One region of the Pseudomonas sp. LS_2 genome, then DNA from elsewhere that is predicted to be linked to it. Evidence: predicted binding sites of a transcription regulator. Region 1 holds the regulator's gene; the other holds the start of a gene.

Evidence for each region. Region 1 encodes FliA, which starts transcription of late flagellar genes. Its sites were predicted from a motif close to CTAAAGTTTNNNNNNNNNNNGCCGNTAA; they were not measured.
Region 2: a site for FliA is predicted at 10,593-10,620, ahead of RAC97_RS00765 (methyl-accepting chemotaxis protein). Genes of this name have one in related genera too.

The regions. Positions count from the first base shown of each region.
Region 1 is NZ_JAVAYC010000024.1:3,333-18,541, forward strand. Features, by position in the region: gene RAC97_RS19165 (FAD-dependent monooxygenase) at 1-1,028, opposite strand, end outside; gene flhA (flagellar biosynthesis protein FlhA) at 1,265-3,394, shown strand; gene flhF (flagellar biosynthesis protein FlhF) at 3,406-4,719, shown strand; gene fleN (flagellar synthesis regulator FleN) at 4,880-5,713, shown strand; gene fliA (RNA polymerase sigma factor FliA) at 5,710-6,450, shown strand; gene RAC97_RS19190 (chemotaxis response regulator CheY) at 6,555-6,929, shown strand; gene RAC97_RS19195 (protein phosphatase CheZ) at 6,948-7,736, shown strand; gene RAC97_RS19200 (chemotaxis protein CheA) at 7,749-9,983, shown strand; gene RAC97_RS19205 (chemotaxis response regulator protein-glutamate methylesterase) at 10,029-11,153, shown strand; gene RAC97_RS19210 (flagellar motor protein) at 11,153-11,893, shown strand; gene motD (flagellar motor protein MotD) at 11,897-12,781, shown strand; gene RAC97_RS19220 (ParA family protein) at 12,831-13,619, shown strand; gene RAC97_RS19225 (CheW domain-containing protein) at 13,619-14,509, shown strand; gene RAC97_RS19230 (chemotaxis protein CheW) at 14,577-15,056, shown strand; gene RAC97_RS19235 (DUF2802 domain-containing protein) at 15,058-15,209, shown strand, end outside.
Region 2 is NZ_JAVAYC010000001.1:167,662-182,870, reverse strand. Features, by position in the region: gene phaZ (poly(3-hydroxyalkanoate) depolymerase) at 1-171, shown strand, start outside; gene phaC (class II poly(R)-hydroxyalkanoic acid synthase) at 269-1,951, shown strand; gene RAC97_RS00830 (TetR/AcrR family transcriptional regulator) at 1,956-2,570, shown strand; gene RAC97_RS00825 (phasin family protein) at 2,686-3,552, opposite strand; gene RAC97_RS00820 (phasin family protein) at 3,563-3,985, opposite strand; gene RAC97_RS00815 (polyhydroxyalkanoic acid system family protein) at 4,141-4,416, opposite strand; gene ubiE (bifunctional demethylmenaquinone methyltransferase/2-methoxy-6-polyprenyl-1,4-benzoquinol methylase UbiE) at 4,542-5,312, shown strand; gene RAC97_RS00805 (SCP2 domain-containing protein) at 5,312-5,935, shown strand; gene ubiB (ubiquinone biosynthesis regulatory protein kinase UbiB) at 5,932-7,542, shown strand; gene hisI (phosphoribosyl-AMP cyclohydrolase) at 7,617-8,009, shown strand; gene RAC97_RS00790 (phosphoribosyl-ATP diphosphatase) at 8,012-8,347, shown strand; gene RAC97_RS00785 (twin-arginine translocase TatA/TatE family subunit) at 8,390-8,677, shown strand; gene tatB (Sec-independent protein translocase protein TatB) at 8,681-9,055, shown strand; gene tatC (twin-arginine translocase subunit TatC) at 9,052-9,843, shown strand; gene RAC97_RS00770 (16S rRNA (uracil(1498)-N(3))-methyltransferase) at 9,840-10,547, shown strand; gene RAC97_RS00765 (methyl-accepting chemotaxis protein) at 10,672-12,588, shown strand; gene RAC97_RS00760 (amino acid ABC transporter ATP-binding protein) at 12,697-13,431, opposite strand; gene RAC97_RS00755 (amino acid ABC transporter permease) at 13,424-14,386, opposite strand; gene RAC97_RS00750 (transporter substrate-binding domain-containing protein) at 14,465-15,209, opposite strand, start outside.

The DNA.
Region 1 (15,209 bases):
GGCAGCTTGGCGGCCCGCGACATGCCGTCGGTCGCGGCCTGCACATGGGCGGCGCGAGGTTTGCGCCGCGCCTCGTATTTCTGGATTGCTTGCATCCAGTCCGATGTGCCGGACAGCTCCTCGGCCATCACCAGCGCGTCCTCCAGGCCGAGCGCTGCGCCTTGTGCCCAGACCGGCGCCATGGCGTGGGCCGAGTCGCCGGCCAGCACGATGCGGCCGCGAGACCACTCTGGCGTACGAACGTCGAGCAGAGGCGAATGGTAGAGGCGCGAGGGCTCTGCCAGCGCTGCGCCGATGGCTTGGCGTACCACGCTGGGGAAGGTGGCGAAGGCGCTTTCCAGGCCTGCCGGGGTATTGCCGCTCGAGGGCTGCTCGGTCATGGCCCAACCGTAGGCCTGGCCTTGGTTCACCGGCATCAGAAGGATCACCGTGCCAGCAGAGGCGAACACGGTCCAGCAATCCACGCCAGGGTTCGGCACCATGAAGCGCCAACTGGCGCTGCCGATCAGCGAGGGTTTGCGTTGGTCGGCCAACAGCAGGGTTTCACGGGTTCGCGAGTGCACGCCGTCAGCCCCGATGACCAGGCCGGCCTTGAGCATGCGCCCGTCGTCCAGCGACGCCGTGACGCTCTGCTCGTCCTGGCTCAGCTCGGCGATGGCGCAGCCGCGCAGTACGGAGGCTTCCGGCAGGTCGCTGGCGAGCAGGCGCAGCAAGTCGCCTCGCAGCATCGCATGGGGCCGCATGGAGGCTCCCCAGAACGCGTCCTCATCGACTTGGAACAAAAGGCGCCCCGAGCCTGTGCGGTACTCGCGTCGACGTACGGGAGTGCCCAGCCTCATCACCTCTTCGGCGAGCCCCAGGCGATCGAGCGCCGCGATCGCATTGCCTGGCAGGTTGATTGCCAGGCCGTCATCGGCAGCCACCGTTCGTTTCTCCACCACGACATGCTCGATGCCTTTCGCGCCGAGTGCGCGGGCCATTGCGCTACCGGTGATGCCCGCTCCTACGATGATGATTCGGTGATCCATAGTGTCCTTTCCAAAACGACCGTGAGGTTGAAGTCATTGATTCGCCGCCAGGGTAATCTCGATCAGAGCAGGCGGCGAGGCGAATGTTCCGGGGCCCGGCATCACTGCGACGCAATCCGCGATCTTGAGCCATTCACCGCTGAGGATTGCGCCTTGTGCAAAAGTTGGAAAGCTTCTTGCAAAGCCACGGCCAAGCGCCGTCCAGGCGTCAAAGTTTTGCTTGAAGAGGAATCGTGGTGGATCGCTCCCAGTTAATCAGCAACGCCCGAAACAACCTGGCCGGCCTCGGTCGGGGCAACCTGGGCGTGCCTGTGTTGCTGCTGGTGATGCTGGCAATGATGATGTTGCCGATCCCGCCGTTCCTGCTGGACGTGTTCTTCACCTTCAACATCGCGCTGTCGATCGTGGTCCTGCTGGTCTGCGTGTATGCCCTGCGCCCACTGGACTTCGCCGCATTCCCCACCATCCTGCTGGTCGCGACGCTGCTGCGCCTGGCGCTGAACGTGGCCTCCACCCGCGTGGTACTGCTCCATGGGCAGGAAGGTCATGGCGCTGCGGGCAAGGTGATCCAGGCCTTTGGCGATGTGGTCATCGGCGGCAACTACGTGGTCGGTGCGGTGGTGTTCGCCATCCTCATGATCATCAACTTCGTGGTGGTCACCAAGGGTGCCGGGCGTATCTCCGAGGTCAGCGCGCGCTTTACCCTCGACGCGATGCCCGGCAAGCAGATGGCCATCGACGCCGACCTCAACGCCGGCCTCATCGACCAGGCCCAGGCAAAGGCGCGTCGCGCCGAGGTGGCCCAGGAGGCCGAGTTCTACGGCTCGATGGACGGTGCCAGCAAGTTCGTGCGCGGCGACGCCATCGCCGGCCTGCTGATCCTGTTCATCAACCTGATTGGCGGCATGCTGATCGGCATGTTGCAGCACGGCATGACCTTTGGCGACGCCGGCAGGGTCTACGCCCTGCTGACCATCGGTGACGGTTTGGTGGCGCAGCTGCCTTCGCTGCTGCTGTCCACTGCCGCGGCCATCATGGTCACCCGCGCCTCGGGTTCCGAGGACATGGGCAAACTCATCAACCGGCAGATGTTCGACTCGCCCAAGGCCCTGGCGGTATCTGCCGGGCTGATGATCGTCATGGGCCTGGTGCCTGGCATGCCCCACGTCGCCTTTCTCAGCCTCGGCCTGATGGCCGCAGGTGGCGCCTACCTGGTGTGGAAGAAGCAGCAGAAGGCCAAGGTCGTAGCCTTGGAGGAAGCCCAGCGCCAGCAGGACCTGCTGCCCTCGCCGCAGCGCGCCCTGGAAACCAAGGAACTGGGCTGGGACGATGTGACGCCGATCGATACCATCGGCCTGGAAGTCGGTTACCGGCTGATTCCCCTGGTGGACCGCAACCAGGGCGGCCAGTTGCTGGCGCGAATCAAGGGTGTGCGCAAGAAGCTGTCCCAGGACCTGGGCTTCCTCATGCCCACCGTGCATATTCGCGACAACCTCGACCTGCAGCCCAGCGCATATCGCCTGACCCTGATGGGGGTGATCCTGGCCGAGGCCGAGATCTACCCGGACCGCGAACTTGCGATCAACCCCGGCCAGGTGTTCGGCAGCCTCAACGGTATCGCCGCACGCGACCCGGCATTCGGCCTGGAAGCGGTGTGGATCGACATCGCCCAGCGCGCCCAGGCGCAGTCGCTGGGCTACACCGTGGTGGACGCCAGTACCGTGGTCGCCACCCACCTCAACCAGATTCTGCAGAAGCATTGCCACGAGCTGATCGGCCACGAAGAAGTGCAGCAACTGCTGCAAGTGCTGTCCAAGGCGTCGCCCAAGCTCGCCGAGGAACTGGTGCCGGGTGTCATTTCCTTGTCAGGCCTGCTCAAGGTCCTTCAGGCTCTGCTTGCCGAGCAGGTGCCGGTGCGCGATATTCGAAGCATTGCCGAGGCCATCGCGAATAACGCGGGCAAGAGTCAAGATACCGCCGCGCTGGTGGCCTCGGTGCGCGTCGGATTGTGTCGCGCCATCGTGCAAAGCATTGTCGGCACTGAGTCGGAGCTGCCTGTCATCACGCTGGAGCCAAGGTTGGAACAGATCTTGCTCAATAGTTTGCAACGGGCCGGGCAGGGCCAGGAAGACGGTGTTCTCCTGGAGCCGAGCATGGCCGAGAAGCTGCAGCGTTCGCTGATCGAAGCGGCGCAGCGCCAGGAGATGCAAGGTCAACCTGCCATTCTTCTGGTGGCTGGCCCGATCCGCGCCATGCTGTCGCGCTTCGGCCGTCTTGCCGTACCGAACCTGCATGTCCTTGCGTATCAGGAGATACCGGACAACAAGCAAGTCACCATCGTTGCCACCGTGGGCCCTAATGGCTGAGGTAGTGGGTTATGCAAGTTAAGCGTTTTTTCGCCGCCGATATGCGTCAGGCCATGAAGCTGGTCCGCGATGAGCTGGGCGCCGATGCCGCTATCATCGGCAACCGGCGCATTGCCGGTGGCGTCGAGCTGACCGCCGCGCTGGACTACAAGCTGTCCGCGCTGGCCCCGCGCGTGCCCAATGCCGAGCTCGAGGACGAGCTGCGCAAGACGCAGTCGCGTATCGCCACCGCCCAGGCGGAGCTCGGCAGCCGCAACGATACCGAGGATGGCAACCGCCAGCTGTTCGCCGGCCTTTCGCTGACCGCCTCGGAGCCGCTGATCGAACCCCATGTGGAGTTGCCGCCGGCCGCCGTCAAGGCGCCGACGCCTGCGCCGGTCGATCCGCGCCTGTTCGACGCCATGCGTTCGGAGCTCTCCGGCCTGCGCGAACTGCTCGAAGTGCAGCTCGGCTCGCTGGCCTGGAGCCAGCTGCAAGGCAGTCAGCCGCAACAGGCCAACCTGTGGCGCCGCCTGCAACGTATTGGCCTGTCCGGGCCCATCGCCCGTGAACTGCTCGACATGACCGCCGGCATCGAGGAGCCGCGCCAGGCTTGGCGCATGCTGCTGGCACACTTGGCGCGCATGCTCGACGTGCCTGAGGTAGAGCCGATCGAGGAGGGCGGGGTGATCGCCATGGTCGGCCCGGCCGGCATGGGCAAGACCACGACCCTGGCCAAGCTGGCGGCGCGCTATGTGCTTAAGTACGGCGCACAGAACATCGCCCTGGTGAGCATGGACAGCTTCCGCATCGGCGCCCAGGAACAGCTCAAGACCCTGGGGCGGATCCTCAACGTTCCGGTGACCTACGTCGACCCCGGCGAGTCCCTCGGCCAAGCCCTGGAGCCGCTGCTGCGCAAGCGCGTGGTGCTGATCGACACCGCCGGCCTGCAAGCCAGCGACCCGGCCCTGCGCATGCAGCTGGAGAGCCTCGCCAGCCGCGGCATCGCCGCCAAGAACTACCTGGTACTGGCCACCACCAGCCAGAAGCAGGTGCTCACCGCTGCCTACCACAGCTACAAGCGCTGCGGGCTGGCCGGTTGCATCCTGACCAAACTCGACGAAACGGGCAGCCTCGGCGAAGTGCTGAGTCTGGCCATCAGTCATCAACTGCCGGTTGCCTACCTGACCGATGGACCACGCATCCCTGACGACCTGCAGCTGCCGCGCAAGCACCAGCTGGTAAGCCGGGCAGTGAGCGTGCAGTTGCAGGAAGACCCCAGCGAAGAAGCCATGGCCGACATGTTCGCTGACCTCTACCACAACCCCGGCAAGCGTGCGGGTTGAACCATGAGTGGCGGAAGGGTGTGTACGAAAAGTCGCCGAGCGGAGGTCCTGCTTTCAACGCAGCAGGATCATCGCGCAGGCGGTTTCACTACCGACCCTAGGTACCGGGCAAGACCCTTCAAGTGGACTGGTTCCACGCGAAACAAGGTAAAGAACAGAAATGGGTAGCATGCATCCCGTACAGGTGATCGCCGTGACCGGTGGCAAAGGTGGCGTCGGCAAGACCAACGTTTCAGTGAACCTGTCCCTGGCATTGGCCGAACTCGGCCGCCGGGTCATGTTGCTGGATGCCGACCTGGGCCTGGCCAACGTCGACGTGCTGCTGGGCCTGACACCCAAGCGCACCCTGGCCGACGTCATCGAAGGCCGTTGCGAGCTGCGCGATGTACTCCTGCAAGGCCCTGGCGGGGTACGTATCGTGCCGGCGGCCTCTGGCACCCAGAGCATGGTGCACCTGGCTCCGGCCCAGCATGCCGGGTTGATCCAAGCCTTCAGCGAGATCGGCGACAACCTCGACGTACTGGTGATCGACACCGCTGCGGGTATTGGTGACTCAGTGGTCAGTTTCGTCCGCGCCGCCCAGGAAGTGCTGCTGGTGGTATGTGACGAGCCCACCTCGATCACCGACGCCTACGCGCTGATCAAGCTGCTCAACCGCGACTACGGCATGAACCGTTTCCGCGTGCTGGCCAACATGGCGCAAAGCCCGCAGGAAGGGCGCAACCTGTTCGCCAAGCTGACCAAGGTCACCGACCGTTTCCTCGACGTGGCCCTGCAGTACGTCGGCGCGGTGCCATACGACGAATGCGTGCGCAAGGCGGTGCAGAAGCAGCGGGCAGTGTACGAAGCCTTCCCGCGTTCCAAGTGCGCCCTGGCCTTCAAGGCCATCGCGCAGAAGGTCGACAGCTGGCCGCTGCCAGCCAATCCGCGCGGTCACCTTGAGTTCTTCGTCGAACGCCTGGTGCAACCCACCAGCGCAGGGCCGGTGCTATGAGTTCGAGCGGTTTCAAGATGTACAGCAAGGCGTCCAAGGATGCCCAGTACGAGCTGATCGAGCGCTATGCGCCGCTGGTCAAGCGTATCGCCTACCACCTGCTGGCGCGCCTGCCGGCCAACGTGCAGGTCGAGGACCTGATCCAGGCCGGCATGATCGGTTTGCTGGAAGTGGCCAACAAATACGACGCCAGCAAGGGCGCCAGCTTCGAGACCTATGCCGGCATCCGCATCCGCGGCGCGATGCTTGACGAGGTGCGCAAGGGCGATTGGGCGCCGCGTTCGGTGCACCGCAACACGCGCATGGTCAGTGACGCGATGCGCAGCGTCGAGGCCAGAACGGGTCGTGACGCTAAAGATCACGAGGTTGCTGCCGAACTCCAATTGAGTCTCGATGATTACTACGGGATTTTGAACGATACCTTGGGCAGCCGCCTGTTCAGTTTCGACGACCTGTTGCAGGACGGTGAACATGAAGGGCTGCACGAGGACGGTGCCAGCGGCCAGCTGGAACCTTCGCGTGATCTGGAAGACGAGCGCTTCCAGTCGGCCCTGGCAGAGGCGATTGCCAACCTGCCGGAGCGCGAGCGCCTGGTACTGTCGCTGTACTACGACGAGGAGCTGAACCTCAAGGAGATCGGTGAGGTGCTGGGGGTCAGCGAGTCACGGGTCAGCCAGTTGCACAGCCAGTGCGCGGCACGCCTGCGCAGCCGCCTTGGGGAATGGCGGGCGCGTTGAGCGAAGGTTTCATTGCAGTCGTTGCAGGTTGTACCGAATTGATTGAGCGCGCGCTCGGCGCCGAGCGCGTTAAAGACTGCTTGGAGGTCTAATTGAACAAAGATATGAAAATCCTCATCGTTGACGACTTCTCGACGATGCGGCGGATCATCAAGAACCTGTTGCGTGACCTGGGCTTCACCAACGTCAAAGAGGCCGATGATGGCAACACGGCACTGCCGATGCTCAACAGCGAGCCCTTCGACTTCCTCGTGACCGACTGGAACATGCCTGGCATGACTGGCATCGACCTGCTGCGCGCGGTACGCGCCGACGAACGCCTCAAGCACCTGCCGGTGCTGATGGTGACCGCTGAGGCCAAGCGCGAGCAGATCATCGAAGCGGCCCAGGCCGGCGTCAACGGCTACGTGGTCAAGCCGTTCACTGCCTTGGCGCTGAAAGAAAAGATCGAGAAGATCTTCGAGCGCGTCAACGGCTGAGCCACGTCAGGGGGCGCTATGGAATCCAAGAACGATTCTCTGGGGGAGTTCGAGTCGACCCTCAAGAAGCATGCCGAAGAACTGGTGCAGAGCCTGGAGCGCGGCCAGTTCGGCGACGCGGTGCAACTGATCCACCAGCTCAACCAGACCCGCGACCGTGGCCTGTACCAGGAAGTCGGCAAGCTCACCCGTGAGCTGCACAGTGCCATCGTCAACTTCCAGATCGACCCGCACATGCCGCAGGCCGAGGAGGTGTCGCAGATCACCGACGCTACCGAACGCCTGTCCTATGTGGTGCGGCTGACCGAGAACGCGGCCAATCGCACCATGGACCTGGTCGAGCAGAGCACCCCGGTGCTCAACGACCTGGCGAGCGAGGCCCAGGCCCTGTCGGCCGACTGGCAGCGCTTCATGCGCCGGGAAGTGGCAGCGCCGGAGTTCCGTGAGCTGGCCAAGCGCGTCGACGTTTTCCTGGCGCGCAGTGCCGAGGGCAACCGCGACGTCGCCAGCCATCTCAACGATATCTTGCTGGCTCAGGACTATCAGGACCTGACCGGCCAGGTCATCAAGCGCGTCACCGCGCTGGTGACCGAAGTCGAAAAAAATCTGCTCAAGCTCGTGCTCATGGCCAGTCAAGTCGACCGCTTTGCCGGTATCGAACATGACCACCAGCAGTTGCGTGCTGAAAAAGATCAAGAAAAACATCCGACTCGGGGTGAAGGTCCGCAGATTCATGCCGATAAGCGTGAAGACGTCGTGTCCAGTCAGGACGATGTCGACGATCTGCTGTCCAGCCTGGGTTTTTAGGGAGCACGTTTAATGAGCTTCGGCGCCGATGAAGAAATCCTCCAGGATTTCCTGGTAGAAGCCGGCGAAATCCTTGAGCAACTGTCCGAGCAACTGGTCGAGCTGGAAAGCCGGCCCGACGATGCCGACCTGCTCAATGCGATCTTCCGCGGTTTTCACACTGTAAAAGGGGGCGCCGGCTTCCTCCAGCTCAACGAGCTGGTGGAGTGCTGCCATATCGCAGAGAACGTGTTCGACATCCTGCGCAAAGGGGAGCGCCGGGTCGATGCGGAACTGATGGATGTGGTGCTCGAGGCACTGGATACGGTGAACAGCATGTTCGGCCAGGTCCGCGAGCGCACCGACATCACCCCGGCCACGCCGGAGCTTCTGGCGGCGCTGTCTCGCCTGGCAGAGCCCGCTGGCAACGATGCGCCAGTCGCAGTCGCCGAACCGGTTGCCGCGGTTGAGGCACCTGCTGCCGAGGCCGATATCACCGACACCGAATTCGAACAACTGCTCGACTCGCTCGATGCGGTCAAGGCCGAGGCCGAGGCTGCCCAGCAGCTGCAAGGCGAAGTCACCAGCGGTGGCGGTGACGAAATCACCGACGCCGAATTCGAGTCGTTGCTCGACCAGTTGCACGGCAAAGGCCAGTTCTCTGCCGAGATCACCGCTACCCAGCCCGAGACCAGCGTGGCTGCACCGGCAGGTGATGAAATCACCGATGCCGAGTTCGAGGCGCTGCTTGACCAGTTGCACGGCAAGGGCACCTTCGCCGTCGACGCGTTGCCTGGGGTCGCCGCCGCCGCCGGTACCGCCGCACCGGCGGGTGCTGCGGGCGAACACATCACCGAAAACGAGTTCGAAGCGCTGCTCGACCAGTTGCACGGCAAGGGCAAGTTTTCCAGCGATGCGGTCGTTGCCGAGGCGCCCGCAGCTGTAGCCGCAGTAGCCGCCTCTGCGGCAAAGCCTGCTCCTGCTCCTGCACCTGCACCTGCACCTGCACCTGCACCTGCACCTGCCGCCGCCAAGCCTGCTGCCCCCGCAGCGGCCCGCGCCCCCGCTGCTGCACCCGAGAAGCATGGTGCCAGCGAGGCGGAAACCACCGTACGCGTCGACACCGCACGCCTGGACGAGATCATGAACATGGTCGGCGAACTGGTGCTGGTGCGTAACCGCCTGGTGCGCCTGGGCCTGAACAGCGGCGACGAGGCCATGTCCAAGGCCGTGTCCAACCTCGACGTGGTCACCGCCGACCTGCAGACCGCGGTGATGAAAACCCGCATGCAGCCGATCAAGAAGGTCTTCGGCCGCTTCCCACGCCTGGTTCGTGACCTGGCGCGCCAGCTCAAGAAAGAGATCAACCTGGAACTGGTCGGCGAAGAAACCGACCTGGACAAGAACCTGGTCGAGGCCCTGGCCGACCCGTTGGTGCACTTGGTGCGCAACGCGGTCGACCATGGTGTCGAGACCCCCGAGGAGCGCGAGGCCTCCGGCAAGTCGCGCACTGGCCGCGTGGTGCTTTCGGCCGAGCAGGAAGGCGACCACATCCTGTTGTCGATTTCCGATGACGGCAAGGGCATGGACCCGAACATCCTGCGCGCCAAGGCCGTGGAAAAGGGCTTGATGGACAAGGATGCCGCCGACCGCCTGAGCGAGTCGGATTGCTACAACCTGATCTTCGCCCCGGGCTTCTCGACCAAGACCGAAATCTCCGATGTGTCCGGCCGCGGCGTGGGCATGGACGTGGTGAAGACCAAGATTTCCCAGCTCAACGGCTCGATCAACATCTTCTCGGCCAAGGGCCAGGGCTCGAAGATCGTCATCAAGGTGCCGCTGACCCTGGCGATCATGCCGACCCTGATGGTGATGCTGGCCAACCAGGCGTTCGCCTTCCCGCTGGTCAACGTCAACGAGATCTTCCACCTGGACCTGTCGCGCACCAACGTGGTCGACGGCCAGGAGGTGGTGATCGTGCGCGACAAGGCGCTGCCGCTGTTCTACCTCAAGCGCTGGCTGGTCCAGGACCAGGCGCACGAGGAGCAGCGCGAAGGGCATGTGGTGATCCTCTCCGTGGGCACCCAGCGCATCGGTTTCGTGGTCGACCAGCTGGTGGGCCAGGAAGAGGTGGTGATCAAGCCGCTGGGCAAGATGCTCCAGGGCACGCCGGGCATGTCGGGCGCCACCATCACCGGTGACGGTCGCATTGCGTTGATCCTCGACGTACCGAGCATGCTCAAGCGTTACGCCGCCCGGCGTATTTGATTTCGGCGGCGCGACCTGGCGGTTGCGCCGCCTAATGGAGTGTTTATGGCAGTCAAGGTCCTGGTGGTGGATGATTCCGGTTTCTTCCGCCGCCGCGTCTCGGAAATCCTCTCGTCGGATCCGACCATCCAGGTGGTCGGCACCGCCACCAACGGCAAGGAAGCGATCGACCAGGCGCTGTCGCTCAAGCCCGATGTCATCACCATGGACTACGAGATGCCAATGATGGACGGCATCACCGCGGTGCGGCATATCATGCAGCGCTGCCCGACGCCGGTGTTGATGTTCTCCTCGCTGACCCACGAAGGCGCTCGCGTCACGCTCGATGCGCTGGATGCCGGTGCGGTCGACTACCTGCCGAAGAACTTCGAAGACATTTCGCGCAACCCGGACAAGGTCAAACAGATGCTGTGCGAGAAGGTGCATACCATTTCGCGCAGCAACCGCCGTTTCAGTGGCTACAGCAGCCAAAGCCATGCCCCGGCGCCTGCTACCGGCACGGCTCCTGCTCCGGCCGGCACCCTGGCCAGCTCCCCCCCGGCACGCCCGGCGGCACCTGCACGCAGCGCCGCAGCACCTGCCAGTCACTCGCCGGCGCCCAAGCGCAAGCCTTACAAGCTGGTGGCGATCGGCACCTCCACCGGTGGCCCGGTGGCTTTGCAGCGCGTGCTGACCCAACTGCCCGCCAACTTCCCGGCACCGATCGTGCTGATCCAGCACATGCCGGCGGCGTTCACCAAGGCCTTCGCCGAGCGCCTCGACAAGCTGTGCAAGATCAGCGTCAAGGAAGCCGAGGACGGTGATGTATTGCGTCCGGGCCTGGCGCTGCTGGCGCCTGGGGGCAAGCAGATGATGGTCGATGGTCGTGGCACGGTGAAGATCCTGCCGGGTGACGAACGCCTGAACTACAAGCCGTGCGTGGATATCACCTTCGGCTCGGCGGCAAAGTCCTATGGCGACAAGGTGCTCTCGGTGGTACTCACCGGCATGGGCGCCGACGGCCGCGAGGGTGCGCGCCTGCTCAAGCAGGGCGGCAGCACCGTATGGGCCCAGGATGAAGCCAGCTGCGTGATCTATGGCATGCCCATGGCGATCGTGAAGGCCAACTTGGCCGACGCGGTGTACAGCCTGGATGAAATCGGCAAACACCTGGTCGAGGCCTGCGTCTGATGGATGTGTTGAGCCTGATAGGCCTGATCCTGGCCTTCGTCGCCATCGTTGGCGGCAACTTCCTCGAGGGCGGGCACGCCGGTGCGCTGGTCAACGGCCCGGCGGCCTTGATCGTGATCGGCGGTACCCTGGCGGCAGCGTTGCTGCAATCGCCGCTGTCGGCGTTCAAACGCGCCCTGCAGATTCTGCGCTGGATCTTCTTCCCGCCAAGGGTCGACCTGCCAGGCGGCATCGACCGCGTGGTCAACTGGAGCCTCACCGCCCGCAAGGAAGGCCTGCTGGGCCTGGAAGGCGTGGCCGATGCAGAGCCCGACCCTTATGCACGCAAGGGCCTGCAACTGCTGGTGGACGGCGCCGAGCCCGAGTCTATCCGCAGCATTCTGGAGGTGGATTTCCTCACCCAGGAAAGCCGCGATATCCAGGCGGCCAAGGTGTACGAGTGCATGGGCGGCTATGCGCCGACCATCGGCATCATCGGTGCGGTGATGGGCCTGATCCACGTCATGGGCAACCTGGGCGACCCTTCGCAGCTGGGCACCGGCATCGCCGTGGCATTTGTCGCCACCATCTATGGCGTGGCCAGCGCCAACCTGGTGCTGCTGCCGGTGGCCAACAAGCTCAAGGCCATTGTCATGCGCCAGTCGCGCTACCGTGAAATGCTTCTCGAAGGCCTGTTGTCGATCGCCGAAGGCGAGAACCCACGCTCGATCGAGCTGAAGCTGCAAGGCTTCATGGAGTAAGCCATGCGCCGTCGTCGTCATGTCGAGGAACACGAAAACCACGAACGCTGGCTGGTGTCGTACGCTGACTTCATCACCTTGCTGTTTGCCTTCTTCGTGGTGATGTACTCGATCTCCTCGATCAACGAGGGCAAGTACAAGGTCATTTCCCAGGCGCTGATCGGGGTGTTCAACGACCCCGAGCGCAGCCTCAAGCCGATTCCTGTCGGCGATGAGCGCCCGGTCACGGTCAAGCCGGCCGAGCCGCTGGTCAAGGACAGCGAGCAGACCGACGCGGCCCTGGCGCAGAGCGCCGATCCGCTCAAGACCATCACCGAAGATGTGCGCGAGGCCTTTGGCGACCTGATCAGCTCCAACCAGATGACCGTGCGCGGCAACGAGCTGTGGGTCGAGATCGAGCTCAACTCGGCGTTGCTGTTCGGCAGCGGCGATGCCATGCCCAGCGACATCGCCTTCGACATCGTCGAAAAGGTCGCGAAGATCCTCAGGCCATTCGCCAACCCGGTGCATGTCGAGGGCTTCACCGACAACCTGCCGATCCGCACCGCCCAATACCCGACCAACTGGGAGCTGTCCTCGGCTCGCGCGGCGAGCATCGTGCGCCTGCTGGCCATGGAAGGCGTTAGCCCGGGGCGCATGGCCTCGGTGGGCTATGGCGAGTACCAGCCGGTGGCCAGCAACGACACCGCCGATGGCCGTTCGCGTAATCGCCGAGTGGTGCTGGTCATTTCCCGCAATCTGGAGGTGCGCCGCAGCCTGACCGGCTCTGGCAGCGCCAATGCCACCCCGGATGCGGCGTTGCGTCGGGCTGGCACACAAAGTGCACCGGCTACGTCAGCCACGACGGTAGGGGGCAGCCCCGTCAATTCTCCGTCACCTAACCTTTAGAACCGTTCCCGGCAGGGCACTCGACCGTACCGGGAGGAAGCAACGCACGATGAGAGTCTGGGCAGTAGCCAATCAAAAAGGTGGCGTCGGCAAGACCACCACCACTATCGCCTTGGCCGGCCTGTTGGCCGAGGCGGGCAAGCGCGTGGTCGTCGTCGACCTCGACCCGCACGGCTCGATGACCAGTTATTTCGGGCACAACCCCGATGCCCTGGAGCACAGCTGCTACGACTTGTTCCTGCACAAGGGCGCCGTGCCCGAGGGCTTGCCGGGGCAGTTGCTGCTGCCCACCAGCCATGAGCGCATTTCGCTGCTGCCCTCGAGCACCGCGCTGGCGGTGCTCGAGCGCCAGTCGCCGGGGCAGGGTGGGTTGGGCCTGGTGATCGCCAAGAGTCTGGCGCAGCTCTGGCAGGATTTCGACTTCGCCCTGATCGATAGCCCGCCCTTGCTTGGCGTGCTGATGGTCAACGCCTTGGCGGCCAGCCAGCAACTGGTGATCCCGGTGCAGACCGAGTTTCTCGCGGTGAAGGGCCTGGAGCGCATGGTCGGCACCCTGGCGATGGTCAACCGCTCGCGTAAGCAGGCGCTGCCCTACCAGATCATCCCGACCCTGTTCGATCGCCGCACCCAGGCCTCGCTCGGCACCCTCAAGGTATTGCGCGACACCTATGGCGAGCAGGTCTGGCAGGGCTATATCCCGGTCGATACGCGCCTGCGCGACGCCAGCCGCAATGGCGTCACGCCTTCGCAGTTCGATGGCAAGAGCCGCGGGGTGATCGCCTACCGGGCGCTGCTCAAGCACCTATTGACCTACCGTAACGCGTTGCAGGTGGCCTGATGAACCAAGCCCGGATCACCAGCAAGCCGCAACTGGCGTTGCAGTCTTACCTCGATGGCCTGCTGCAGGAGGCCACCGAAACCTCCGAGGCACCGGAACCTGCACCTGCGCCGCCTGCTGCGGTGGCCCAGGCGCCGGCCGACGAGTTCGCGGCCGCGGTGCGTGAAGAGCAGGCCCGCGACGCCCGGCGTCATGTCGAGCCGGTGGTGGCGCCACGGCCCTTTGCCGAACCTGCTGCCAAGGTCTTGCCGACGGTACTGGCCCCGGCAGAGCCGGTGGTCAGCGTGGTGGAGGACCAGGTGGTGGCCGCGGCCGCTATTGCGGTCCTGACCCAGGCCATCGAGCCGGTAGCGCCTCTGGTCGAGGTACACCTGCCTGCGCCGAACCTGCCCATGCCACCGGCCACGGGCGACGGTCGCCCGGCATGGGCCGCGGAACCCTTCGAATGCCTGCTGTTCGACGTCGCCGGCCTGACCCTGGCGGTGCCTCTGGTATGCCTGGGCTCGATCTACAGCCTGGCCGGCCAGGAACTGACACCGCTGTTCGGCCAGCCGGACTGGTTCCTCGGCATCCTCACCTGCCAGGCCGGTAACCTGAAGGTGTTGGACACTGCGCGTTGGGTGATGCCCGACCGCTACCGTGACGATTTTCGCCAAGGTTTGCAGTACGTGATTTCCGTGCAGGGTTACGAATGGGGGCTGGCGGTGCATCAGGTCAGCCGTTCGCTACGCCTGGACCCGTCCGAGATCAAGTGGCGTAGCCAACGAGGCCAGCGCCCTTGGCTGGCCGGCACGGTGATCGAGCACATGTGCGCCTTGCTCGATGTCGCCGAGCTTGCCGAGCTGATCGCCAGTGGCGCGGTCAAGCAACTGAACACCAAACACAACTGAAGCAACGCCGCAGCTGCCGCGGCCATACAGAGCACACCGCCAACGGCGGAATGAGAGGGCTAGGGGAATGAAGAAGTCGTCTGCACAAGGTTCCGAAGATCCGATCCTGCAATGGGTAACCTTCCGTCTGGACAACGAGTCCTACGGCATCAACGTGATGCAGGTGCAGGAAGTGCTGCGCTACACCGAGATCGCACCGGTCCCGGGCGCGCCGAGCTACGTGCTGGGCATCATCAACCTGCGCGGCAACGTGGTGACGGTGATCGACACCCGCCAGCGCTTCGGCCTGATGCCCACCGAAGTCACCGACAACACCCGTATCGTGATCATCGAGGCGGACAAGCAGGTGGTCGGTATCCTGGTCGACAGCGTTGCCGAAGTGGTGTATCTGCGCCAGTCGGAGATCGAGACCGCGCCGAACGTGGGCAATGAAGAATCGGCCAAGTTCATCCAGGGCGTGTGCAACAAGAATGGCGAACTGCTGATCCTGGTAGAGCTCGACAAGATGATGACCGAGGAAGAGTGGTCCGAGTTGGAGAACATCTGAGTTGATCTTTGAGGTTGCTGTCATCTTCCTGGCGCTGCTGTGGGCGCTGAGCCTGTGGTTTTTCCTCAACTACAGCAAGCGCCAGCGCGAACTGGCTGCGCAGCAGGCGCAGGGCGATGCGTTGCGCGATCAACGCATCAAGGACCTGGCCAA
Region 2 (15,209 bases), on a different contig from region 1:
AACATGCGCTTGCTGGCTTGGCGAATTCCCAACGCACAGCTACACATAATCGACGATGGCCACCTGTTCCTCATCACCCGGGCCGAGGCCGTCGCTCCGATCATCATGAAATTCCTCCAGCAGGAGCGCCAACGCGCGGTGATGCACCCGCGTCCCGCTTCCGGTGGCTAGGGCCTGTATTGCCCGGCGATTTACCGCGGCCCCTGTGGGAGCGGGCATGCCCCGCGATGGGAACTGCGCGCCAATGGAACAACGAGGGAGTGTTGCCATGAAAGACAAACCGGAAAAAGGGAAGGCATCGCCCCCCGCCACCAGCATGAACGTGCAGAACGCCATGACCGGCCTGCGCGGCCGCGACCTGGTCTCGACCCTACGCCAGGTCGGGCGTATCGGCCTGCGCAACCCACTGCACACCGCACACCACCTGCTGGCTCTCGGCGGCCAGCTGGGCCGTGTGCTGCTCGGCGACACCCCAAACCAGCCGAACCCGCGCGACACACGCTTCAGCGATCCCACTTGGAGCCAGAACCCGTTCTACCGCCGCGGCCTGCAAGCCTACCTGGCCTGGCAGAAGCAGACCCGCCAGTGGATCGAGGAAAGCTCGCTGAGCGATGACGACCGCGCCCGTGCGCACTTCTTGTTCAACCTGCTCAACGACGCGGTGTCGCCCAGTAACACCCTGCTCAACCCCATGGCGGTCAAGGAGCTGCTCAATACCGGCGGCCTGAGCTTGGTCCGCGGGCTAGGCCACCTGGTCGACGACCTGCGCCATAACGACGGCTTGCCGCGCCAGGTTGACGAGCGCGCCTTCGAGGTCGGCGGCAACCTGGCCACCACTCCCGGCGCGGTGGTGTTTCGCAACGATTTGCTGGAGCTGATCCAGTACAAGCCGATGAGCGAGAAGCAGTATTCGCGCCCACTGCTGGTGGTGCCGCCGCAAATCAACAAGTTCTACATCTTCGATCTGGGCCCGACCAACAGCTTCGTCCAGTACATGCTCAAGAACGGCCTGCAAGTGTTCATGGTGAGCTGGCGCAACCCCGACCCGCGTCATCGCGAATGGGGCCTGTCGAGCTATGTGCAAGCCCTGGAAGAAGCCCTCAACGCCTGCCGCAGCATCAGCGGCAACCGCGACCCGAACCTGATGGGCGCCTGCGCCGGTGGCCTGACCATGGCCGCGCTGCAGGGCCACTTGCAGGCCAAGCGCCAGTTGAACCGGGTACGCAGCGCCACCTACCTGGTGAGCCTGCTCGACAGCCAGTTCGAAAGCCCCGCCAGCCTGTTCGCCGACGAGCAGACCATCGAGGCCGCCAAGCGCCGCTCCTACCAACGCGGCGTGCTGGACGGCGGCGAGGTGGCGCGGATTTTCGCCTGGATGCGTCCCAACGACCTCATCTGGAACTACTGGGTCAACAACTACCTGCTCGGCAAGAGCCCGCCCGCCTTCGACATCCTCTACTGGAACGCCGACAACACCCGCCTGCCTGCAGCGCTGCACGGCGACCTGCTGGACTTCTTCAAGCTCAACCCGCTCACCCACCCTGAAGGCCTCGAGGTATGTGGCACGCCGATCGACCTCAAGCAGGTGACCGTCGACAGCTTCACCGTGGCCGGCAGCAACGACCACATCACCCCGTGGGATGCGGTGTACCGCTCGGCCTTGCTGCTGGGTGGCGAGCGGCGTTTCGTGCTGTCCCACAGCGGGCACATCCAGAGCATCATCAACCCGCCCGGCAACCCCAAGGCCTACTACCTGAAGAACCCCAAGATGTCGGGCGACCCACGGGCCTGGTTCTACGACGCGCAACGCAGCGACGGCAGCTGGTGGCCGCAGTGGGTGGAGTGGATCGGCCAGCGCTCCGGCAGCCTGAAGGCGCCACGCACGACGCTGGGCAATGCCACCTACCCGGTGCTCGGCCCGGCGCCCGGTACCTACGTGCTGGCGCGCTGAGCCGATGAAGACCCGTGAGCGCATCCTGGCCTGCGCCCAGCAGCTGTTCAACCAGCAGGGCGAGCCGAATGTCTCGACCCTGGAGATCGCCAACGAGCTGGGCATCAGCCCTGGCAACCTGTACTACCACTTCCACGGCAAGGAGCCGCTGGTGCTGGGCTTGTTCGAGCGCTTCGAGGAAGAGCTGATGCCGCTGCTCGACCCGCCGCTGGAGGTGCGCCTGGATGCCGAGGACTATTGGCTGTTCCTGCATCTGATCGTCGAACGCATGGCGCAGTATCGCTTCCTGTTCCAGGACCTCTCGAACCTGGCCGGCAGGCTGCCGAAGCTGGCGCGTGGCATGCGCAACCTCATCAACGCGCTCAAGCGCACGCTGGCAGCGCTGCTGGCGAGTTTGAAGGCCCAGGGGCTGCTGGTGAGCGAGATGCAGGCGCTGGGTCAACTGGTGGAGCAGATCACCCTGACCTTGCTGTTTTCGCTGGATTACCAGCGGGTGATCGGGCGCGAGGGGGACGTGGGGATCGTGGTGTATCAGGTGATGATGCTGGTGGCGCCGCACCTTCAGCCGCCGGCGCGCAAGGCGGCGGAGCAACTGGCGGGGAAATACCTGGAGGCCTGATTTCGGCTACTCCAACGTATTCGCGAGTAAACCCACTCCCACAGCGCCCCACAGCATTCAAAAACTGTGGGGGCCCTGTGGGAGCGGGTTTACCCGCGAAGAGGGCGCCGCGGTATCAGGCCTGGCTGGCCGGATTCACAGGTGCCGATGGGGTGCTGCTGGCCGGTGCCGCGCTGGGCGCCGGCGCTGCGCTTGCTGCCGGGGTAGCCGGTGCAGCAGGCTTGACGGCGGCAGGCTTGGCCGGGGCTTTCTTCACCGCCGGTTTCTTCGCCGCAGCGGGCTTGGCTGCAGTGGGCTTGGCTGCAGTGGGCTTGGCTGCCGCAGGTTTTGCCACAGGCTTGGCAGCCGGTTTCGCGGCAGCAGGCTTGGCGGCAACCGGTTTCGCCGCTGCGGTCTTGGCAGCAGGCTTGGCCGCTGCGGTTTTCGCCGCAGGTTTAGCCGCAGCCTTCACCGCCGGCTTGGCAGCAGGCTTCGCCGCAGCGGTCTTGGCAGCCGGTTTCGCCGCAGGCTTGGCAGCCGCTTTGGCCAGTGGCTTGGCGGCAGTCTTGCTGGCCGCAGCCTTGGAAACCGGAGTGACCGAAGCGCCAGTCAGCTTCTCGATCTTCTTGGTCAGGCTATCGACCTGCTGGTGCAGGGCCTTGATCTCGTTGCGGCTCGGCACGCCCAGGCGCGAGATGGCGCTGTTCAGACGCTTGTCGAAAGCCTCCTCGAGTTCGCTCCACTTGCCCATTGCGCGGTCCTTGACGTCGGACACCCGCGAGGTGGTGGCGGACTTGGCGCTGTCCTTGGCGGAGGTGACCTCGACCTTGGCTTTCTTCTCGGCCTTCTCGCCATCCTTCACCAGCGAGTCGAAGAGTTTCGGGCCGTCCTGGTCGATCTTCGAATAGATACCCAGGCCAGCCAACCAGATCTTGCGGGAATACTTTTCGATTCCGCCGACCCAGGAGCTGCCTTCTTTCTCGGTGTTCTTCTTGCCAGCCATCCTGCTCTCCTTATGGTTTGCGCGCGACACGCTCGAGCAGCTCGGTCAGTTGCTCAAGCTTGATGGACAACGCCTCAACGTCATGTTTAGACGGAATGCCGAGGCGATTCAAGGCGCGGGCCACCCGCGCGTCGAAAGCTTTCTCGATTTTGTCGAGCTGCACCTCGACCTTGCCACGTACTCGGCTCACTTGCACGGTGGCTTCATCGAGCTGGCCGTTGGCGGCATCGAGCTTCTTGTCGAGGGTTTTCTTGCCACGTTTCTCGACACCTTCGCCCGCTTTCACCAGCTCCTTGAAATAGTCGGAGCCTTCCTGGCCCACACGGGCGTAGGCGCCCAGGCCTGCCAGCCAGATCTTGCGCGCGTAGCCGCGCACGTCTTCCAGGGCGCTGGTTGCGGCGTCTTCTTTCTTCTTCAGGTTCAACTTGGCCATGCTCTGCACCTCACGCTCGAAAAGGAATGGAGGAACCGCCCAGGGGTTGGGCTTGAGCATGAAGGTAGGAAAAAAAATTAGAATCCTCACCCTAAGGTGAGTGGTGCCAGACGAAAGTCCGAACATCACACCACACCCTGTAGGAGCGGGTGTCATCACACCAGCGCTTTATCCAACGCCCGCTCGATCTCGCCCTTGATGGTGCCGCTCATCATCGACAGCATCATGCCCAGCTTGAGCTCGACGCGGATGCTGTCCTCGCCGATGTGCACGCTGCCGTTGGCACCACTGCGCGTCACATCGACGCGGTCGCCGTTCCAGCTGGCTTTGAGGTCGTACTCGCGGGACAGTTTCTCCACCAGGGCCTCGGCCTTGGCACGGACCGCCTCGCGACCGAGGGAGTGTTTGCGTTCGACGCTGATCTGAGTCATGCGGGGTATCCAGGCATTGGGGACATACTGCGCATTATGCCCGCCCCCGCGAGACGGCACACCCTGCCAAGACAAATGCGCCCGTTCGCCCTAGAATGGCGGTACTTTTTCCCCGGTGAAGCGATATGAACGACCAGCGCAAAGGCGAACACGCCGAGCCCACCACCCATTTCGGCTACCAGGACGTGCCCGAGAGCCAGAAGGCGCAGAAAGTCGCCGAGGTCTTCCACTCCGTAGCCGCCAAGTACGACCTGATGAACGACGTCCTCTCCGGTGGCATGCACCGGCTTTGGAAGCGCTTCACCATCGAGCTGTCCGGCGTGCGCAGCGGCAACCGGGTGCTGGACATCGCCGGCGGCACCGGCGATCTGGCGGCCAAGTTCTCGCGTCTGGTCGGCCCCACCGGCCAGGTGGTGCTCGCCGACATCAACGAGTCAATGCTCAAGGTCGGCCGCGATCGCCTGCTCGACCGCGGCGTGGCTGGCAACATCGAGTTCGTGCAGGCGGACGCCGAGAAGCTGCCGTTCCCCGACAACCACTTCGACTGCGTGACCATCGCCTTCGGCCTGCGCAACGTCACCCACAAGGACCAAGCCCTGCGCTCGATGCTGCGCGTGCTCAAGCCCGGTGGCCGCCTGCTGGTGCTGGAGTTCTCCAAGCCCACCAACAAGCTGATGTCGCGCGCCTACGACGCCTACTCGTTCGCCTTCATGCCACTGGCCGGCAAGCTGATCACCAACGACTCGGAAAGCTATCGCTACCTGGCCGAATCGATCCGCATGCACCCCGACCAGGAAACCCTCAAGAGCATGATGGTCGACGCCGGCTTCGACCGCGTCACCTACCACAACATGACCAGCGGCATCGTCGCCGTCCACCGGGGAATCAAGCCCTGATGCTCCTGGCCGGCCTGCTCGCCAGCGCCGAGCACGGGCTCAACCGTGTGCTGCGCATGGACAGCACCGCGCTGCCGCGCCTGGCCGCGCTCGAGGGCAAGGTGATCGAGATCGACTGCACGCAGCCGGCCTTGCAGGTGTTCATCCTGCCCGACGAAGAAGGCCTGATGCTCGCCGCCCACTGGGAAGGCGAGGTCGATTGCCGCCTGCGCGCACCGGCCAGCCGCCTGGGCCAGCTGGCCTTGAGCAAGGACAAGAACGCCGTGCTGCACAACCCGCAGGTCGAGCTGCACGGTGACAGCGCCGTGCTGCTGGACCTGGTCGGCATCCTGCAGGACCTGGAGCTGGACTGGGAGTACGCGCTGCAACGCTGGCTCGGCCCGGTGCCCAGCGCCCTGCTCGCCGGCCACCTGCGCCTGCGCGCACGCTGGACCAAGCAAGGCCTGTCGCGCTTCAGCCAGAATCTGTCCGAATACCTGGCCGAAGAGTCCCGCACCCTGGTGGGTCAACGCGAAGCCGAAGCGGCCTTCAGCGAGCTGGACTCGCTCAAGGTCGACATAGAACGCCTGGAGGCACGCATCCGTCGCCTCTCCCAATCCCTCGATACCAGCGATAACGCATGAAGCTGCTCGCCGTCCGCCGTCTGTTGCGCATCCAGCGCGTCGTGATCCGCTACCGCCTCGATGACCTGCTGTTCGACCTGCCCCTGCCCTGGTGGCTGCTCAGCCTGCGCCTGCTGATGCCCTGGCGCTGGTTGCCGCGCAAGCCGCTGGCACTTTCCCGTGGTGCGCGCCTGCGCCTGGCCTTGCAGGACCTGGGGCCAATCTTCATCAAGTTCGGTCAGTTGCTCTCGACCCGCCGCGACCTGCTGCCCACCGATGTCGCCGACGAACTGATGCTGCTGCAGGACCGCGTGCCGCCGTTCGACCCGCAGAAAGCCGTGGCGCTGATCGAAGCGCAACTCGGCGCCAAGGTGGGCGAGGTGTTCAGCCGTTTCGACGTCGAGCCCCTGGCCTCAGCCTCGGTGGCCCAGGTGCACGCTGCGCGCCTGAAAAGCGGCGAGGAAGTGGTGGTGAAGGTGGTGCGCCCGGGCCTGAAGCCTGTGATCGCCCAGGACCTTGCCTGGCTGTTCCTGATCGCCAAGGCGGCCGAGCGGGTGTCCGCCGACGCCCGCCGCCTGCACCCGGTGGAGGTGGTCGGCGACTACGAGAAGACCATCTACGACGAGCTCGACCTGCTGCGCGAAGCCGCCAACGCCAGCCAGCTGCGACGCAACTTCGAAGGCTCCGAGCTGATGTACGTGCCCCAGGTGTACTGGGACTTCTGCCGCCCCAAGGTGCTGGTGATGGAGCGCATCTATGGCGTGCCGGTGACCGACATGGCCACCCTGGCCGACCAGCGCACCGACATGAAGCTGCTGGCCGAACGCGGCGTCGAGGTGTTCTTCACCCAAGTGTTCCGCGACAGCTTCTTCCATGCCGACATGCACCCCGGCAACATCTTCGTCAGCACGGTCAAGCCGTGGAGCCCGCAGTACATTGCCATCGACTGCGGCATCGTCGGCAGCCTCACCGACGAGGACCAGGACTACCTCGCGCGCAACCTGATCGCCTTCTTCAAGCGCGACTATCGCCGCGTGGCGCAATTGCACATCGACTCGGGCTGGGTACCGGCGAACACCAAGGTCAATGAATTCGAAGCGGCGATCCGCACCGTATGCGAGCCGATCTTCGAAAAACCGTTAAAAGATATTTCCTTCGGCCAGGTACTGATGCGCCTGTTCCAGACCGCACGGCGCTTCAACATGGAAGTGCAACCGCAGCTGGTGCTACTGCAGAAGACCCTGCTGAACATCGAAGGCCTGGGCCGCCAGCTGTACCCGGACCTGGACCTGTGGAGCACCGCCAAGCCCTTCCTGGAACGCTGGATGCGCGAGCGCATGAGCCCCAAGGCAGTGTTCGGCAACCTCTACAGCCAGGCCGAGCAATTGCCGCACCTGGCCGACATGACCCGCGACCTGCTCGAACGTCTGTCGCAGCCGCACCTGCACGACCCGCAGTTGCCCGAGCGCAGGCGCCACGGCGACACCTGGGCACTGCGCCTGCTCGGTGCCGGCCTGCTCGGCGGCGGCGCAATGCTGGCCGCCGGTGCCGCCAGCCTCAGCGCACCGGCCGTTTGGCCGGCCTGGCTGATGCTGGCCGCCGGGCTCTACCTGATCGTGCGCCGATAGCCAGCCGCGCCGCTGGCTGGCACACTAGGGCGCAAAGGGCCTGTACAGGAGCGGGCCCGGGTTTGGAGTCGACGATGAAAGACTGGCTGGACGAGATCAAGTGGAACAGCGATGGCCTGGTACCGGCCATCGCCCAGGACCACAAGACCGGGCGCGTACTGATGATGGCCTGGATGAACCGTGAGTCCCTCGCCCTGACCGCCGCCGAGCAACGCGCCATCTACTGGTCGCGCTCGCGGGGCAAGCTGTGGCGCAAGGGCGAAGAGTCGGGCCATGTGCAGAAGCTGCATGAGCTGCGCCTGGACTGCGATGCCGACGTGGTCATCCTGATGGTCGAGCAACTGGGTCATATCGCCTGCCATACCGGTCGTGAAAGCTGCTTCTATCGGGTCTTCGAAGACGGCCAGTGGAAAATCGTCGACCCGGTCCTGAAGGACCCGGACGCCATCTACAACGCAGGGCACTGACAATGAGCGACACCCTCAACCGCCTCGCCGAAGTACTCGAGGAGCGCAAACACGCCGCCCCCGACAGCTCCTACGTGGCCAGCCTGCACCACAAGGGCCTGAACAAGATCCTCGAGAAGCTCGGCGAAGAGTCGATCGAGACCATCATTGCCGCCAAGGATGCCGCCGTCAGCAAGGATTGCAGCGATGTCATCTATGAAACCGCCGACCTGTGGTTCCATAGCCTGGTCATGCTCAGTGCGCTGGGCCAGCATCCGCAGGCGGTGCTCGACGAACTGGAGCGCCGCTTCGGCCTCTCCGGACATGACGAGAAGGCCGCACGCCAGCCTTCCGCCTGATGTATCCAGGGGCTGCGCCCCCCCACCTTTCAGGAGCACGTAATGGGTATCTTTGACTGGAAACACTGGGTCGTCCTGCTGGTCGTCGTGGTGCTGGTGTTCGGCACCAAGAAGCTGAAGAACTTCGGCAGCGACCTGGGCGAGTCGATCAAAGGCTTTCGCAAGGCCATGAACGACGAAGAGAGCAAACCTGCCGAGCAAACCCCACCGCCGCCGGTACAGCCATCCGTACAACCCACCCAGCAGCCGCAGGGCACCGCGCCGCTGAACCCGCCGCACACCATCGAGGGCCAGGCCACGCCGGTCCAAGATCCACAGCGCAAAGACTGAGCCATGTTCGGCATCAGCTTCAGCGAGCTGCTGCTCGTCGGCCTGGTCGCCCTGTTGGTGCTCGGCCCCGAGCGCCTGCCGGGGGCCGCGCGCACCGCAGGCCTGTGGATCGGCCGGCTCAAGCGCAGCTTCAACAGCATCAAGATGGAAGTCGAGCGCGAAATCGGCGCCGACGACATCCGTCGCCAGTTGCACAACGAGCACATCCTGCAAATGGAAGAGCAAGCCAAGCGCATCCTCAACCCGCAGGCCCAGCCGAGCACGCCACCGACCACCCGCGAAACACCGGCCAGTAGTCCACCACAGGTGCCTGCCGCCGATGCCCCGCCCGTGGCGCCTCCTACTCCCGAGCCAAGCCAGCCGCCCCGAACCCCATGAGCGAAAACCCGGAACAAGACCAGCCGATGCCGCTGGTCGCGCACCTGACCGAGCTGCGTACCCGCCTGCTGCGCTGCGTTGCCGCCATCTTCCTGATCTTCGCCGGGCTGTTCTCCTTCGCCCAGCAGATCTACACCCTGGTGTCGGCGCCCCTGCGTGCGCATTTGCCGGAACATGCGACGATGATCGCCACGGACGTGGCCTCGCCGTTCCTCACGCCGTTCAAGCTGACGATGATCGTCTCGCTGTTCCTCGCCATGCCGGTCATCCTCCAGCAGGTGTGGGGCTTCATCGCACCGGGTCTGTACAAGCATGAAAAGCGCATCGCCATCCCGTTGCTGGTGTCGAGCATCGTGCTGTTCTACACCGGCATGGCCTTCGCCTACTTCCTGGTGTTCCCGCTGATCTTCGGCTTCTTCGCCAGCGCCACGCCCGAGGGGGTGTCGATGATGACCGACATCGCCAGCTACCTCGATTTCGTCATGACCCTGTTCTTCGCCTTCGGGGTGGCGTTCGAGATCCCCGTAGCGGTGGTGCTGCTGGTGTGGATCGGCGTGGTCGACGTGGCCTACCTGCGCAAGATCCGCCCCTACGTGATCATCGGCTGCTTCGTGGTCGGCATGGTCCTCACCCCACCGGACATCTTCTCCCAGACCCTGCTGGCCGTGCCGATGTGGCTGCTGTTCGAGGTCGGCGTGCTGTTCGGCGGCCTGGTGCGCAAGCGCAGCCAGGCCCGCGAGGACGCTGCGGACGACCACAACGACCAGCCGCCTGCGACCCAACCGTGAACCTGCTGCTACTGGAAGACGCCGACTTCGTCGCGGCGGACCGCGTGGTGCTGGCCGACCGGCGCTTCACTCACATGCTGGAGATCCACCGCGTGGTGGTCGGCGACAGCCTGCGCGTCGGGCGCATCGGTGGGCTGATGGGCAAGGCCACGGTGCTGCGCCTGGAAGGCCACGAAGCCGAGCTCGAGGTAACCTTCGACCAGCCGCCGCCAGCCAAGCTGCCCCTGACCCTGGTGCTGGCCGTGCCGCGCCCGAAGATGCTGCGCCGACTGTTCCAGACCTGCGCCACCCTGGGCGTGCAGCGGCTGATCCTGGTCAACAGCTACAAGGTCGAGAAAAGCTTCTGGCAAACGCCGTTCCTCACCCCCCAAAGCATTCGCGACAACCTCATCCTTGGCCTTGAGCAGGCACGCGACACCGTGCTGCCCGAGGTCATCATCGAGAAGCGCTTCAAACCTTTCGTGGAAGACCGCTTGCCCGCCATCACCCAAGGCACCACCGGCCTGGTCGGCCACCCCGGCCCCTACCCGGCCTGCCCCCGTGCCGTGCACGGGCCAGTGACCCTGGCCATCGGCCCTGAAGGCGGCTGGATCCCCTACGAGGTCGAGCTGCTGGAAAAGGCCGGCCTCGCCCCCGTGCAGCTGGGCGAACGCATCCTGCGGGTCGAGACCGCCGTCACCGCCCTGCTCTCGCGCATTTTCTAAACACATTCCATTTCATTTTTCTGACCAACGGGTCAGCAAACACCTATCAAGTTTCCCCCCGGCAAGCCGATGGCCTTTGCAACATAAGAAAAATGGCTTCACGGCGTTACCAAGGGGAGTTGCTATGTACAGGTGGTTTGCCCAGACACTGGGAAATATGAGCGTCAATCGCAAGCTGGGGATGGGCTTCGGCCTGGTATTGCTGTTGACCCTGGCGATCACCGCCACGGGCTGGAGCGGCGTGGACAGCGTGATAGCCCGTGGCGACAAGCTGGGCAATATCTCGGTAATTCTCGAATACAGCCAGGAGCTGCGCATCGCCCGGCAGCAGTTCGAGCGTAACCGCGACGAAGCCTCGATGGCCGAGCTGGAAAAAGCGCTGCGCCAGCTCGACGCGCAGGTACAGATGATGTTCGGCCAGATCGAGCAACCCCAGGACCACCAACGCTTGGAGCAACAACGCGAGGCGGTGCGCCAGTACCAGCAGGCGTTTACCGAAATCAGACAGGCCAACCAGCGCCGTGAAGCGGCCCGGGCCATGCTCGGCGACACGGCCGACAAGGCCGCCGACCTGCTCGGCAAGGTGCAGCAGCGCTTGATGCAAGCGGGCGATATCGCCCAATACCAGGAAGCCGTGCAGGCCAGCGCCCTGTTGCAACAGGCACGCTTCCAGGTGCGCGGCTACACCTACAGTGGCAAGGCCGAGTTCCAGCAGACTGCCCTGAACGCCATCGACCAGTCACTCGCCGTGCTCAAGACCCTGCCGACCAAGGTTCCCGCCGAATATGCCGCCAGCCTGGCCGACGCCGCTACGGCCATGGCCGGCTACCGTGACGCGGTGAACCAGTTCGGCGCAGCCCAGTCGAGCGCCGAACAGCTCCTGCAACGCATGGTCGCCCAGGGCCAGGTGCTGGTGGATACCAGCCAGCAGATGACCGAATCGCAGACCGGCGTGCGCAATGCCGGCGCCCAACAGGCCAAGACCGTGCTGGCCGGTGCCACCGCGCTGGCGCTGGTGCTGGGCCTGCTGGCCGCCTGGGTGATCACCCGGCAGATCGTCGTACCCCTGCGCCAGACCCTCACCGCCGCCGAACGCGTGGCCAGCGGCGACCTGAGCCAGGACCTGCTGGTGGAGCGTCGCGACGAGCTGGGTCAGTTGCAGGCCAGCATGCAGCGCATGACCATCGGCTTGCGCCAGCTGATCGGCGGGATCGGCGAAGGCGTGACGCAGATCGCCAGCGCCGCCGAAGAGCTTTCCGCGGTCACCGAGCAGACCAGCAGCGGGGTCAACAACCAGAAGGTCGAGACCGACCAGGTGGCCACCGCCATGAACCAGATGACCGCCACCGTGCACGAGGTCGCACGCAGCGCCGAACAGGCTTCGGAAGCGGCCCTGATGGCCGACCAGCAGGCACGCGAAGGTGACCGCGTGGTGGGCGAGGCAATCGCGCAGATCGAGCGCCTGGCCGGCGAGGTGGAGAATTCCAGCGAAGCGATGAACCAGCTCAAGGCCGAGAGCGACAAGATCGGCAGCGTGCTCGATGTAATCAAATCGGTGGCCCAGCAAACCAACCTGTTGGCCCTCAACGCCGCCATCGAGGCGGCCCGTGCCGGTGAGGCCGGGCGCGGTTTCGCGGTAGTCGCCGACGAAGTCCGCAGCCTGGCCCAGCGCACCCAGCAGTCCACCGAGGAAATCGAAGAGCTGATCGCCAGCCTGCAAAGCGGCACCCAGCGGGTAGCCAGCGTGATGGACAATAGCCGTGAGCTGACCGGAAGCAGTGTGGAACTGACCCGCCGCGCCGGCGGGTCGCTTGAGACCATCGCACACACGGTGTCGTCGATCCAGGCGATGAACCAGCAGATCGCCACGGCGGCGGAAGAACAGACAGCGGTAGCCGAGGAGATCAACCGCAGTGTGATGAACGTGCGGGATATTTCCGAGCAGACCTCGGCGGCAAGCGAGCAGACGGCCAGCTCCAGCGTTGAACTGGCGCGGTTGGGGACTCATCTGCAAGGGTTGGTGGCGCGGTTCAGGCTCTGAGCCGACATCTGCGTCGCCTGCTCCTGCAGGTTCACCGCCGCTGGGCGCTGTACCTGTAGGAGCGGGCTCGCCCGCGAGCACCGGCCAAGCCGGTGCCATTCACCGCTGTTAAAGCACCTGCCGCAAGAACGCCTGGGCGCGGGGATCCTTCGGCGAGGCGAAGAACTCGCTGGGCGCCGAGTCTTCCAGCAGCTTGCCGTGATCGAAGAACAGCACGCGGTCCGCCACTTCCCGGGCAAAGCCCATCTCGTGGGTCACGCAGACCATGGTCATGCCTTCCTGGGCCAGGGTCTTCATCACGTCCAGCACCTCGCCGACCATCTCCGGGTCCAGCGCCGAGGTGGGCTCGTCGAACAGCATCACCTTCGGATCCATCGCCAGGGCCCGAGCGATCGCCACGCGCTGCTGCTGGCCGCCAGAGAGCCGCGATGGGTACTCGTTGGCCTTCTGGCCGATACCCACCTTCTCCAGCAACGCCCGCGCCTTGGCCTCGCGCTCGGCCTTGTTGCGCTTGCGCACCACCTTCTGCGCCAGGCACAGGTTCTCGAGCACGGTCATGTGCGGGAACAGGTTGAAATGCTGGAACACCATGCCGACTTCGCGACGGTAGGCGTTGATATCGGTCTTGGGGTCGTCCAGGCGCAGACCGTCGATAGACACATGCCCATCGTCGAAATGCTCGAGGCCATTGAGGCAACGCAGGAAGGTCGACTTGCCCGAGCCCGAAGGGCCCAGCACCACTACGACTTCGCCCTTGGCCACCTGGGTGGTGACCTTGTCCACCGCGCGAACCACATGGCCACGGGTGTCGAAGACTTTCAACAGGTCACGGACTTCAATCACTTTGCGCAAGCCTCCGCTCGAGCCGGCTGGCGATGTGCGACAGCGGCAGGTTGATCAGCAGGTACAGGCCCGCCACGCAGAACCAGATCTCGAAGGTCGAGAACGACGTGGTAATGGCCTCGCGGCCGCTCTTGGTCAGCTCGGTGATGGCGATCACCGACACCAGCGAAGTGTCCTTGACCAAGCTGATGAACTGCCCGGCCAGCGGCGGCAGCACGCGCTTGAACGCCTGCGGCAGGATCACGTGGCGCATCGACTGCGCACCGTTCAGGCCGAGCGAGCGCGCCGCCTCGTTCTGTCCCTTGGCGATGGACTGCACGCCGGCACGCACGATCTCGGCCACATAGGCGCCCGTGAACAGCGCCAGCGCCGCCACCCCGGCGAATTCGCGGGAGAGGTTGAGCACGGTGCCGATGAAGAAGTAGAAGATGAAAATCTGCACCAACAGCGGCGTACCGCGCACCAGCTCGACATACACAGTGGACAGGTCGCGCAGGGTCGGGTTGCTCGACAGCCGGCAGAGCCCGGCGAACAGGCCGATCGCCAGGCCCAGCGCACCGGACACCACGGAAATCCACAAGGTGGTCCAAAGGCCCCAGGCCAGTGGGCCTGCAGCCCAGTGGCGGGTAACGCCGATCGCGTCGCCCTCGGCAACATCGTCACCGCGGCTCAGTTGCAGGCTGTCCTTGACCACTTCCAGCACCTGCTGGTCGCCGTCTTCGTCCTTGAGGGTGACACGTGCGGTGTCACCGGACACGACGATCTCCTCGACCGTGCCGTAGCCTGCCGCGCGCTGCACGTCCTCGGCCTTGTAGGCGAAGTACTGCGGCACGCGGTTCCAGCGCCACTCGTAGGAAATCATCGAGGTGGCCATGTACAGGCTGAATGCCAGGCCGACCAGGACCAGCGCGGTCAGCGCGTGCCAGGGCCACTGGGCTTTCTTGTGTTTGATCACGTGGGTGCTTCCAGTAAATGCGAACGCGCAGGGGTTGCCTGCGCGTCGGGGTCAGTGCCTGGGCGTGTAGCCTGGGCCTTATTCCATGTCCTTCAGCCAGTCCTTGTTCTTGAACCACTTGTCGTGGATACGATCGTAGGTCCCGTCATGCTTGATCTGGTGCAGGAAGTTGTTGATGAAGTTGAGGCTGTCGTAGTCGCCTTTCTTCAGGCCGAAGGCCAGTGGCTCGAAGGTGAAGGGCTCCTCCAGGAACACCAGCTTGCCAGCGCCGGCCTTCTCGATGGCCACAACGTTGTAGGGCGCGTCGTAGACGAAGGCGTCGGCCTTGCCGTTGACCACGTCCATCACCCCTTCCTGCTCGTTGTCGTAGCCGTGGTACTTGGCTTTGCTGATGAGCTTCTTGGCGACCATCTCACCGGTGGTGCCCAGCTTGGAGGTGATGCGGTACTTCTCGTTGTTCAGGTCCTTGTACGACTTGATCTCGCCCGCCAGCTCCTTGCGGATCAGCAGGGTCTGGCCCACGACGATGAAGGGTTCGCTGAAGTTCAGGCGCAGGTTGCGTTCCTGGGTCAGGGTCATGCCGCTGCCGATCATGTCGAACTTGTCGGTCAGCAGGGCCGGGATGATGCCGTCGTAGGCGGTGGAAACGGTTTCCAGCTTGACGTTCATCGACTTGGCCATGGCCTTGAGGATGTCCACTTCGAAGCCGACGATCTCGCCGCGCTTGTTGGTCATCTGGAACGGCATGTAGGTTGGGTCCATGCCTACACGCAGGGTGCCGCGCTTGACTGCATCGTCGATAGCGCCGGCCTGGGCGGTCGCA